3 regions of the Bacillus sp. AL-1R genome follow, and region 2 is predicted to be linked to each of the others. Evidence: a T-box and tRNA genes for the amino acid it is inferred to sense, from the RefSeq annotation. Region 2 holds a T-box; the other regions hold tRNA genes.
What was found. The T-box of region 2 lies ahead of ileS (isoleucine--tRNA ligase). A T-box ahead of a tRNA ligase gene usually reads a tRNA of that ligase, here a tRNA-Ile.
Positions count from the first base shown of each region.

Region 1: it has a tRNA-Ile gene. The T-box ahead of ileS (isoleucine--tRNA ligase) is inferred to sense a tRNA for this amino acid. The anticodon was not compared.
Region 3: it has a tRNA-Ile gene. The T-box ahead of ileS (isoleucine--tRNA ligase) is inferred to sense a tRNA for this amino acid. The anticodon was not compared.

Region 1 is NZ_CP197469.1:4,349,192-4,353,306, reverse strand. It holds rRNA gene ACSBO6_RS20810 (16S ribosomal RNA) at 6-1,555, shown strand; tRNA gene ACSBO6_RS20805 (tRNA-Ile) at 1,648-1,724, shown strand; tRNA gene ACSBO6_RS20800 (tRNA-Ala) at 1,746-1,821, shown strand; rRNA gene ACSBO6_RS20795 (23S ribosomal RNA) at 1,901-4,115, shown strand, end outside.
Region 2 is NZ_CP197469.1:1,479,021-1,483,135, forward strand. It holds gene ACSBO6_RS06895 (cell division protein SepF) at 1-381, shown strand, start outside; gene ACSBO6_RS06900 (YggT family protein) at 386-646, shown strand; gene ACSBO6_RS06905 (YlmH family RNA-binding protein) at 715-1,488, shown strand; gene ACSBO6_RS06910 (DivIVA domain-containing protein) at 1,578-2,066, shown strand; T-box leader at 2,124-2,347, shown strand; gene ileS (isoleucine--tRNA ligase) at 2,553-4,115, shown strand, end outside.
Region 3 is NZ_CP197469.1:4,413,688-4,417,802, forward strand. It holds rRNA gene ACSBO6_RS21155 (23S ribosomal RNA) at 1-1,376, opposite strand, end outside; tRNA gene ACSBO6_RS21160 (tRNA-Ala) at 1,456-1,531, opposite strand; tRNA gene ACSBO6_RS21165 (tRNA-Ile) at 1,553-1,629, opposite strand; rRNA gene ACSBO6_RS21170 (16S ribosomal RNA) at 1,722-3,272, opposite strand; gene ACSBO6_RS21175 (pro-sigmaK processing inhibitor BofA family protein) at 3,508-3,771, opposite strand; gene ACSBO6_RS21180 (YaaL family protein) at 3,895-4,115, opposite strand, start outside.

The sequences.
Region 1 (4,115 bases), 1.6 Mb from region 2:
TAACTTTTATGGAGAGTTTGATCCTGGCTCAGGACGAACGCTGGCGGCGTGCCTAATACATGCAAGTCGAGCGGACTAATGGGAGCTTGCTCCCGTTAGTTAGCGGCGGACGGGTGAGTAACACGTGGGCAACCTACCTGTAAGACTGGGATAACTTCGGGAAACCGGAGCTAATACCGGATGACATCAAGGAACTCCTGTTCCTTGATTGAAAGATGGCCTTGGCTATCACTTACAGATGGGCCCGCGGCGCATTAGCTAGTTGGTGAGGTAACGGCTCACCAAGGCGACGATGCGTAGCCGACCTGAGAGGGTGATCGGCCACACTGGGACTGAGACACGGCCCAGACTCCTACGGGAGGCAGCAGTAGGGAATCTTCCGCAATGGACGAAAGTCTGACGGAGCAACGCCGCGTGAGCGATGAAGGCCTTCGGGTCGTAAAGCTCTGTTGTTAGGGAAGAACAAGTGCTAGTTGAATAAGCTGGCACCTTGACGGTACCTAACCAGAAAGCCACGGCTAACTACGTGCCAGCAGCCGCGGTAATACGTAGGTGGCAAGCGTTGTCCGGAATTATTGGGCGTAAAGCGCGCGCAGGCGGTTTCTTAAGTCTGATGTGAAAGCCCCCGGCTCAACCGGGGAGGGTCATTGGAAACTGGGAAACTTGAGTGCAGAAGAGGAAAGTGGAATTCCAAGTGTAGCGGTGAAATGCGTAGAGATTTGGAGGAACACCAGTGGCGAAGGCGACTTTCTGGTCTGTAACTGACGCTGAGGCGCGAAAGCGTGGGGAGCAAACAGGATTAGATACCCTGGTAGTCCACGCCGTAAACGATGAGTGCTAAGTGTTAGAGGGTTTCCGCCCTTTAGTGCTGAAGTTAACGCATTAAGCACTCCGCCTGGGGAGTACGGTCGCAAGACTGAAACTCAAAGGAATTGACGGGGGCCCGCACAAGTGGTGGAGCATGTGGTTTAATTCGAAGCAACGCGAAGAACCTTACCAGGTCTTGACATCCTCTGACAACCCTAGAGATAGGGCTTTCCCTTCGGGGACAGAGTGACAGGTGGTGCATGGTTGTCGTCAGCTCGTGTCGTGAGATGTTGGGTTAAGTCCCGCAACGAGCGCAACCCTTGATCTTAGTTGCCAGCATTTAGTTGGGCACTCTAAGGTGACTGCCGGTGACAAACCGGAGGAAGGTGGGGATGACGTCAAATCATCATGCCCCTTATGACCTGGGCTACACACGTGCTACAATGGATAGTACAAAGGGTTGCAAGACCGCGAGGTGGAGCTAATCCCATAAAACTATTCTCAGTTCGGATTGTAGGCTGCAACTCGCCTACATGAAGCCGGAATCACTAGTAATCGCGGATCAGCATGCCGCGGTGAATACGTTCCCGGGCCTTGTACACACCGCCCGTCACACCACGAGAGTTTGTAACACCCGAAGTCGGTGGGGTAACCTTTTAGGGGCCAGCCGCCTAAGGTGGGACAGATGATTGGGGTGAAGTCGTAACAAGGTAGCCGTATCGGAAGGTGCGGCTGGATCACCTCCTTTCTATGGAGACATCATGAACCGATGGTTCATGTATGAAATGTTTCTTCATTGTTTTGTTTAGTTTTGAAGGATTATCCTTCTATTATAGATATGGGCCTATAGCTCAGCTGGTTAGAGCGCACGCCTGATAAGCGTGAGGTCGATGGTTCGAGTCCATTTAGGCCCACCATATCTTTTATAAAATAAATATGGGGCCTTAGCTCAGCTGGGAGAGCGCCTGCCTTGCACGCAGGAGGTCAGCGGTTCGATCCCGCTAGGCTCCACCATTTTTTTATTTTGTACCTTGAAAACTAGATAATGTCATTCATTAAACTGCGTAAGTTTAATTCAATTAGTTTTAAAATTAGTTAAGTTAGAAAGGGCGCACGGTGGATGCCTTGGCACTAGGAGTCGATGAAGGACGGGACTAACACCGATATGCTTCGGGGAGCTGTAAGTAAGCTTTGATCCGGAGATTTCCGAATGGGGGAACCCACTACTCGTAATGGAGTAGTATCTTTACCTGAATACATAGGGTACTGAGGACAGACCCAGGGAACTGAAACATCTAAGTACCTGGAGGAATAGAAAGCAATAGCGATTTCCCAAGTAGCGGCGAGCGAAAAGGAAGATAGCCCAAACCAAGAGGCTTGCCTCTTGGGGTTGTAGGACACTCTATACGGAGTTACAAAGGAACGGGGTAAATGAAGCGACCTGGAAAGGTCCGTCGAAGAAGGTAAAAACCCTGTAGTTGAAACCTCGTTCCCTCTTGAGTGGATCCTGAGTACGGCGGAACACGTGAAATTCCGTCGGAATCTGGGAGGACCATCTCCCAAGGCTAAATACTACCTAGTGACCGATAGTGAACCAGTACCGTGAGGGAAAGGTGAAAAGCACCCCGGAAGGGGAGTGAAAGAGAACCTGAAACCGTGTGCTTACAAATAGTCAGAGCTCGTTAACGAGTGATGGCGTGCCTTTTGTAGAATGAACCGGCGAGTTACGATCCCGTGCAAGGTTAAGTTGAAGAGACGGAGCCGCAGCGAAAGCGAGTCTGAATAGGGCGATTTAGTACGTGGTCGTAGACCCGAAACCGAGTGATCTACCCATGTCCAGGATGAAGTTCAGGTAACACTGAATGGAGGTCCGAACCCACGCACGTTGAAAAGTGCGGGGATGAGGTGTGGGTAGCGGAGAAATTCCAATCGAACTCGGAGATAGCTGGTTCTCCCCGAAATAGCTTTAGGGCTAGCCTTATGTGTTAGAGTCTTGGAGGTAGAGCACTGATTGGACTAGGGGCCCCCAACGGGTTACCGAATTCAGTCAAACTCCGAATGCCAATGACTTATCCATAGGAGTCAGACTACGAGTGATAAGATCCGTGGTCAAGAGGGAAACAGCCCAGACCGCCAGCTAAGGTCCCAAAGTATACGTTAAGTGGAAAAGGATGTGGAGTTGCTTAGACAACCAGGATGTTGGCTTAGAAGCAGCCACCATTTAAAGAGTGCGTAATAGCTCACTGGTCGAGTGACTCTGCGCCGAAAATGTAACGGGGCTAAACGTATCACCGAAGCTGCGGATTGATACCATTTGGTATCAGTGGTAGGGGAGCGTTCTAAGGGCGTTGAAGCTAGATCGTAAGGACTGGTGGAGCGCTTAGAAGTGAGAATGCCGGTATGAGTAGCGAAAGACGGGTGAGAATCCCGTCCACCGTATGCCTAAGGTTTCCTGGGGAAGGCTCGTCCTCCCAGGGTTAGTCAGGACCTAAGCCGAGGCCGACAGGCGTAGGCGATGGACAACAGGTTGATATTCCTGTACCACCTCATTTCCGTTTGAGCGATGGAGGGACGCAGAAAGATAGGGTAAGCGCGCTGCTGGATATGCGCGTCCAAGCAATTAGGCTGATGTGTAGGCAAATCCGCACATCATAAGGCTGAGTTGTGATGGCGAGGGAAATATAGTACCGAAGTTCCTGATTCTACGCTGCCAAGAAAAGCTTCTAGCGAGGAAATAGGTGCCTGTACCGCAAACCGACACAGGTAGGCGAGGAGAGAATCCTAAGGTGAGCGAGAGAACTATGGTTAAGGAACTCGGCAAAATGACCCCGTAACTTCGGGAGAAGGGGTGCTCTTTTGGGTGTATGCCCGGGAGAGCCGCAGTGAAAAGGCCCAAGCGACTGTTTAGCAAAAACACAGGTCTCTGCGAAGCCGCAAGGCGAAGTATAGGGGCTGACGCCTGCCCGGTGCTGGAAGGTTAAGAGGAGGGGTTATCCCTTACGGGAGAAGCTCTGAATTGAAGCCCCAGTAAACGGCGGCCGTAACTATAACGGTCCTAAGGTAGCGAAATTCCTTGTCGGGTAAGTTCCGACCCGCACGAAAGGCGTAACGATTTGGGCACTGTCTCAACCATAGACTCGGTGAAATTATAGTACCTGTGAAGATGCAGGTTACCCGCGACAGGACGGAAAGACCCCGTGGAGCTTTACTGCAGCTTGATATTGAATTTTGGTACAGCTTGTACAGGATAGGTAGGAGCCTGAGAAGCCGGAGCGCTAGCTTCGGTGGAGGCGTCGGTGGGATACTAC
Region 2 (4,115 bases):
CAATATCAACAACAACAATTTACTAAACATGAAGAAATTAACCATGAGCGTAATGCTTCAAAGCAAAAATTAGTAAGTATACCGGGAGGAGCTTCTTTGTCGTCAAAAGTTGTATTAGCGCAGCCGCGTGAATATGCAGAAGCACAGGATGTTGCAGACCATTTAAAATCAAAAAAAGCAGTTGTAATCAATTTACAACAAATGCAAATCGATCAAGCTAAACGATTTGTTGATTTCTTGAGTGGCACAGTTTATGCAATAAGTGGAGATATAAAAAAAATTGGTACAAATACATTTATTTGTACACCTGATAATATTGATATTTCCGGAACGATTACAGATATGTTATTTGAGGAAGACAATTCCATTAAAAGGTGGTAATTAAATGGATTTACTTTTTTATATTTTATACAAATTAATCTCATACTATAGAATCGTCATTGTCATTCATATTATTTTATCTTGGTTCCCTCAAATAAGACAATCAGGCTTCGGTCGCTTAATTGGTAGGTTATCTGAACCATATTTAGAGCCGTTCCGTCGAATTGTTCCATCAATTGGTATGTTTGATTTTTCACCAATTGTTGCATTATTTGCACTAGAATTTGCTGGAATTGGTATTGCAAATATTTCTCGTTACTTTTAAAGAGAGAATCTTACAGGTTCTCTTTTTTAATTAATATTGATAGTTTGATGAAAAAGAGGATTGTATAAATGAGTATTTATGATCATTTTCGAAAAGAAGAACATGTTTTCGTAGACAAGGTTCTCAGTTGGAAGGAACAGGCAATTGAACGCTATTCTATTAAGTTGACGGATTTTCTAGATTTAAGAGAACAAATGATTATGCAATCAATTATCGGAAATCAAGGGGAGTGTTTTGTTGCTTTTTTTGGTGGACATGAGGATTGTGAACGAAAGCGTGCAATTATTTATCCGAGTTTTTATGCACCTGTTGAAGAAGATTATTCTTTGGTAGCATTTGAATTAGTTTATGCAACGAAATTTCACAGCTTATCCCATCGGCAAGTATTAGGAACATTAATGTCGTTAGGAATCACAAGAGGGAAATTTGGTGATATTCTAATAAAAAATGATAGGATCCAAGTGATTGTTGCGGATGAAATAGCAAGTTTTGTAGAAAATAACTTAAATTCTATAGGAAAATCGCCGGTTAAATTAAGAAGCATTCCATTGAAAGAATTGATCAAATCAGATGATGTTTGGCAAACTAATAATGGGACTGTATCCTCACTAAGATTAGATGTCCTATTAAGTGAATTTTATAATATACCAAGACAAAAAGCTCAAAGTTTAATTAAAGCTGAACACGTTAAAGTTAATCAGCGAGTTATTGACTCTACTTCATTTTTATGTGAAGAAGGCGATTTATTCTCTGTCAAAGGTTTTGGTAGAGGGATGTTAATGTCAATTGATGGTTTATCAAAAAAAGAAAAATGGCGGATAAACTACGGTGTTAAAAAATAGTCAGAAATTGTAGAAGGAAAAACGTAGAAACTGTCGAAAATTTATTATAACCTATAAATAAAGAACATACATAAATGGAGGTGGCTTAATTGCCTTTAACACCACTTGATATTCATAATAAAGAATTTGGTAAAAGTTTTCGTGGCTATGATGAAGATGAGGTTAACGAGTTTTTAGATCAAGTCATTAAAGATTATGAATTAGTTATTCGTGAGAAGAAACAATTAGAAGAACAAATTCTTGATATGAAAGAAAGATTAAAGCATTTTTCTACTATAGAAGAAACTTTAAATAAGTCAATACTGATTGCGCAAGAAGCTGCTGAAGATGTAAAAGGTAGTGCCCAAAAAGAAGCTAAATTGATTATTAAAGAAGCGGAGAAAAATGCAGATCGCATTATCAATGAAGCTTTAATTAAATCTAGAAAAGTAACGATGGAGTTTGAAGAGCTTAAAAAGCAATCAAAAGTTTTCCGAACTCGTTTAAGAATGGCAATTGAAACTCAATTAGAAATGTTAGGTCATGAAGATTGGGATCATATTTTAGAAGATAAAGAAACAGAAGAAATCGCAAACTAAGTCGTATAAGCCTTGACGATTAATAAAGTTTTAACATATAATTTATTAGATATTAATAGTAAATCGGTGACAGGGAAGAGTACTTCTATAAATCTAGGTAGCGAGTCAAGGATAGTGTAAGCTTGATGTAGAAAATAGAAGGAAAATCACCCTAGAGTGCTTTTCTGAAAATGAGTAAGAAAAGACGTTTCATTCACGTTACGAATGCTAAGTGGACAATGATTTAATCAAATTTATTGTCAATTAGGGTGGTACCACGGGAAACCTTTCTCGTCCCTTTTTTGGGATGAGGAAGGTTTTTTTTCGTCTATACGATTTATTATACATAATAGACAACTCCACTAATAAAAGGATTGTAAGATGGATACAATGCGTTAATGTGGAATTTAAAAAATGGAAAGTAAGCTGGCATTTTAGTTTAAGACTTGCTAAAAAAACGTCTAGCTTTAAATCAAGCTTAAAAAGTTTAAAAATGGAGGAAAGCAAATGGAGTACAAAGATACGTTACTTATGCCAAAAACTGAATTTCCTATGAGAGGGAATTTACCTCAACGTGAGCCACAAATTCAGGAAGAGTGGGACAAAAAAGATATTTATGCAACAGTTCAAAAACATAATGAAGGAAAACCGTCATTTATTTTACATGATGGACCACCTTATGCAAATGGTGACCTTCATATGGGACATGCACTTAATAAAGTATTAAAGGATTTCATTGTACGTTTTTATAATATGAATGGATACCGTTCTCCTTACGTTCCAGGTTGGGATACACACGGTTTACCGATTGAACAAGCATTAGCAAATAAAAAAGTAAATCGAAAAGAAATGTCAGTAGCAGAATTCCGTAAACTATGTGAAGAATATGCTTACGAGCAAGTAGAGCGTCAAAAAGAACAATTTAAACGTCTAGGAATTTTAGGTGATTGGAACCGACCATATATCACACTTGAAAAAGAATATGAAGCAGAACAAATTAAAGTATTCGGTAAAATGGCTACTAAGGGATTAATCTATAAAGGTCTTAAACCAGTATATTGGTCTCCATCAAGTGAATCTGCACTTGCAGAAGCGGAAATCGAATACCAAGATAAGCGTTCAGCATCAATCTATGTTGCATTTGCAGTTGAAAACGGAAAAGACGTTTTAAAGGGTGGAGAGAAATTCATTATTTGGACAACAACTCCATGGACAATCCCAGCTAACTTAGCTGTTTGTTTACATCCTGACTTAAGCTACGATGTTGTATCAGTAAATGGTGACAAGTTTGTAGTTGCTAGTGAGTTAAGAGAATCTGTAGTAAATGAACTAGGGTGGGAAGATACAGTAGTTGAAAAGACTTTCAAAGGTGGAGAACTTGAAGGAATTATTTGTAAGCATCCATTATATGATCGTCAATCAGTTGTTATTTTAGGAGATCATGTAACAACTGACGCTGGTACAGGTTGTGTTCATACTGCACCAGGTCATGGTGAAGATGACTTCCGTGTAGGTCAGCAATATGGATTAGAAGTACTTTGTCCAGTAGACGAAAAAGGTGTTTTAACGAAGGAAGCTCCTGGATTTGAAGGTTTATTCTATGATGAAGCTAATAAAGCAGTTACAAAAGCATTAGAAGAAAAAGGTGCTTTATTAAAATTACAATTTATCACACACTCATATCCACATGACTGGAGAACAAAAAAGCCAATTATCTTCCGTGCAACTGCACAATGGTTTGCATCAATTGAAGCAATTCGTGAGCAATTAATGCAAGCTGTTCAAGATACTAAGTGGTTCCCAAATTGGGGTGAAACTCGTCTATTTAACATGGTTCGTGATCGTGGAGATTGGTGTATCTCACGTCAACGTGTATGGGGAGTACCAATCCCAGTATTTTATGCTGAAGACGGAGAAGCCATTATTACTGAAGAAACAATTGAACATGTTTCGAACTTATTTAAAGAGCATGGTTCAAATATTTGGTTTGAAAAAGAAGCAAAAGAATTATTACCAGAAGGATTTACACATCCTGGTTCACCAAATGGTAAATTCACAAAAGAGAAAGAT
Region 3 (4,115 bases), 1.5 Mb from region 2:
GGACGAGCCTTCCCCAGGAAACCTTAGGCATACGGTGGACGGGATTCTCACCCGTCTTTCGCTACTCATACCGGCATTCTCACTTCTAAGCGCTCCACCAGTCCTTACGATCTAGCTTCAACGCCCTTAGAACGCTCCCCTACCACTGATACCATACGGTATCAATCCGCAGCTTCGGTGATACGTTTAGCCCCGTTACATTTTCGGCGCAGAGTCACTCGACCAGTGAGCTATTACGCACTCTTTAAATGGTGGCTGCTTCTAAGCCAACATCCTGGTTGTCTAAGCAACTCCACATCCTTTTCCACTTAACGTATACTTTGGGACCTTAGCTGGCGGTCTGGGCTGTTTCCCTCTTGACCACGGATCTTATCACTCGTAGTCTGACTCCTATGGATAAGTCATTGGCATTCGGAGTTTGACTAAATTCGGTAACCCGTTGGGGGCCCCTAGTCCAATCAGTGCTCTACCTCCAAGACTCTAACACATAAGGCTAGCCCTAAAGCTATTTCGGGGAGAACCAGCTATCTCCGAGTTCGATTGGAATTTCTCCGCTACCCACACCTCATCCCCGCACTTTTCAACGTGCGTGGGTTCGGACCTCCATTCAGTGTTACCTGAACTTCATCCTGGACATGGGTAGATCACTCGGTTTCGGGTCTACGACCACGTACTAAATCGCCCTATTCAGACTCGCTTTCGCTGCGGCTCCGTCTCTTCAACTTAACCTTGCACGGGATCGTAACTCGCCGGTTCATTCTACAAAAGGCACGCCATCACTCGTTAACGAGCTCTGACTATTTGTAAGCACACGGTTTCAGGTTCTCTTTCACTCCCCTTCCGGGGTGCTTTTCACCTTTCCCTCACGGTACTGGTTCACTATCGGTCACTAGGTAGTATTTAGCCTTGGGAGATGGTCCTCCCAGATTCCGACGGAATTTCACGTGTTCCGCCGTACTCAGGATCCACTCAAGAGGGAACGAGGTTTCAACTACAGGGTTTTTACCTTCTTCGACGGACCTTTCCAGGTCGCTTCATTTACCCCGTTCCTTTGTAACTCCGTATAGAGTGTCCTACAACCCCAAAAGGCAAGCCTCTTGGTTTGGGCTATCTTCCTTTTCGCTCGCCGCTACTTGGGAAATCGCTATTGCTTTCTATTCCTCCAGGTACTTAGATGTTTCAGTTCCCTGGGTCTGTCCTCAGTACCCTATGTATTCAGGTAAAGATACTACTCCATTACGAGTAGTGGGTTCCCCCATTCGGAAATCTCCGGATCAAAGCTTACTTACAGCTCCCCGAAGCATATCGGTGTTAGTCCCGTCCTTCATCGACTCCTAGTGCCAAGGCATCCACCGTGCGCCCTTTCTAACTTAACTAATTTTAAAACTAATTGAATTAAACTTACGCAGTTTAATGAATGACATTATCTAGTTTTCAAGGTACAAAATAAAAAAATGGTGGAGCCTAGCGGGATCGAACCGCTGACCTCCTGCGTGCAAGGCAGGCGCTCTCCCAGCTGAGCTAAGGCCCCATATTTATTTTATAAAAGATATGGTGGGCCTAAATGGACTCGAACCATCGACCTCACGCTTATCAGGCGTGCGCTCTAACCAGCTGAGCTATAGGCCCATATCTATAATAGAAGGATAATCCTTCAAAACTAAACAAAACAATGAAGAAACATTTCATACATGAACCATCGGTTCATGATGTCTCCATAGAAAGGAGGTGATCCAGCCGCACCTTCCGATACGGCTACCTTGTTACGACTTCACCCCAATCATCTGTCCCACCTTAGGCGGCTGGCCCCTAAAAGGTTACCCCACCGACTTCGGGTGTTACAAACTCTCGTGGTGTGACGGGCGGTGTGTACAAGGCCCGGGAACGTATTCACCGCGGCATGCTGATCCGCGATTACTAGTGATTCCGGCTTCATGTAGGCGAGTTGCAGCCTACAATCCGAACTGAGAATAGTTTTATGGGATTAGCTCCACCTCGCGGTCTTGCAACCCTTTGTACTATCCATTGTAGCACGTGTGTAGCCCAGGTCATAAGGGGCATGATGATTTGACGTCATCCCCACCTTCCTCCGGTTTGTCACCGGCAGTCACTTTAGAGTGCCCAACTAAATGCTGGCAACTAAGATCAAGGGTTGCGCTCGTTGCGGGACTTAACCCAACATCTCACGACACGAGCTGACGACAACCATGCACCACCTGTCACTCTGTCCCCGAAGGGAAAGCCCTATCTCTAGGGTTGTCAGAGGATGTCAAGACCTGGTAAGGTTCTTCGCGTTGCTTCGAATTAAACCACATGCTCCACCACTTGTGCGGGCCCCCGTCAATTCCTTTGAGTTTCAGTCTTGCGACCGTACTCCCCAGGCGGAGTGCTTAATGCGTTAACTTCAGCACTAAAGGGCGGAAACCCTCTAACACTTAGCACTCATCGTTTACGGCGTGGACTACCAGGGTATCTAATCCTGTTTGCTCCCCACGCTTTCGCGCCTCAGCGTCAGTTACAGACCAGAAAGTCGCCTTCGCCACTGGTGTTCCTCCAAATCTCTACGCATTTCACCGCTACACTTGGAATTCCACTTTCCTCTTCTGCACTCAAGTTCCCCAGTTTCCAATGACCCTCCCCGGTTGAGCCGGGGGCTTTCACATCAGACTTAAGAAACCGCCTGCGCGCGCTTTACGCCCAATAATTCCGGACAACGCTTGCCACCTACGTATTACCGCGGCTGCTGGCACGTAGTTAGCCGTGGCTTTCTGGTTAGGTACCGTCAAGGTGCCAGCTTATTCAACTAGCACTTGTTCTTCCCTAACAACAGAGCTTTACGACCCGAAGGCCTTCATCGCTCACGCGGCGTTGCTCCGTCAGACTTTCGTCCATTGCGGAAGATTCCCTACTGCTGCCTCCCGTAGGAGTCTGGGCCGTGTCTCAGTCCCAGTGTGGCCGATCACCCTCTCAGGTCGGCTACGCATCGTCGCCTTGGTGAGCCGTTACCTCACCAACTAGCTAATGCGCCGCGGGCCCATCTGTAAGTGATAGCTAAAAGCCATCTTTCAATTAAGGAACAGGAGTTCCTTAATGTCATCCGGTATTAGCTCCGGTTTCCCGAAGTTATCCCAGTCTTACAGGTAGGTTGCCCACGTGTTACTCACCCGTCCGCCGCTAACTAACGGGAGCAAGCTCCCATTAGTCCGCTCGACTTGCATGTATTAGGCACGCCGCCAGCGTTCGTCCTGAGCCAGGATCAAACTCTCCATAAAAGTTAAGTTTAAATCTTGTATTGCTCAAAAAAACTAATAATTGACGTTTACTTCATGTTTTGTTTAGTTTTCAAAGATCATCTTGTTTTTTAACAACTTATTCAGTTTATCACTTTCGACAATTTCTGTCAACAGTTGTTTTTTTCTTTTTTTGTTATCGCCATCAGCGACGTATATAAATATAACATCCCCACGATAATTGGTCAACAGTTTTTAGCAACTTTTTTTATATTTTTTATACGATATAAATTCCGATTACACTTAACGCTACAATACCTGGTACACCTAATACACTTAAGAATGTGCAAGTAACAGCATTAATCGGAATATGAAAATTATTAGAAGCTAAAGCATAGTTTAATATAAACACGATCATGACACATACTATACCTCTTAGTACATACCTACTAATTAGTTTTAAAGCTTTAACTGGCAGACCTACTAATAATAGAAATAAAATTACAAATAATACAACCGAAATCATAATAATACTATTCACAAAAAAAACTCCCCTCATATAACTTGTACACCTTGTACTAAGATTGTATGAGAAAAGGAACTATTCAATGACAAAAAACATTAATAAAAAAGAGTCTATTGCCTAAGCAATAAACCCTTTTACTTATTTCATTTTTGTTATTAAAACGTTTCTAGCCTTTGCTTCTTTTAATAAGAAGAAGTATTTAGCCTGGTAAAGTTTAATATGGATTAGTAGATCATCTGGTGGATCCACACTTCTTTCCATTAACTCTACCTGACTTAAGTAAATATCTTTGTAGTCATGTAGTCTATCAACTAACTTTTCATCAAATTCTTTACGAATCTTACCTTTTTTTCGAAAAA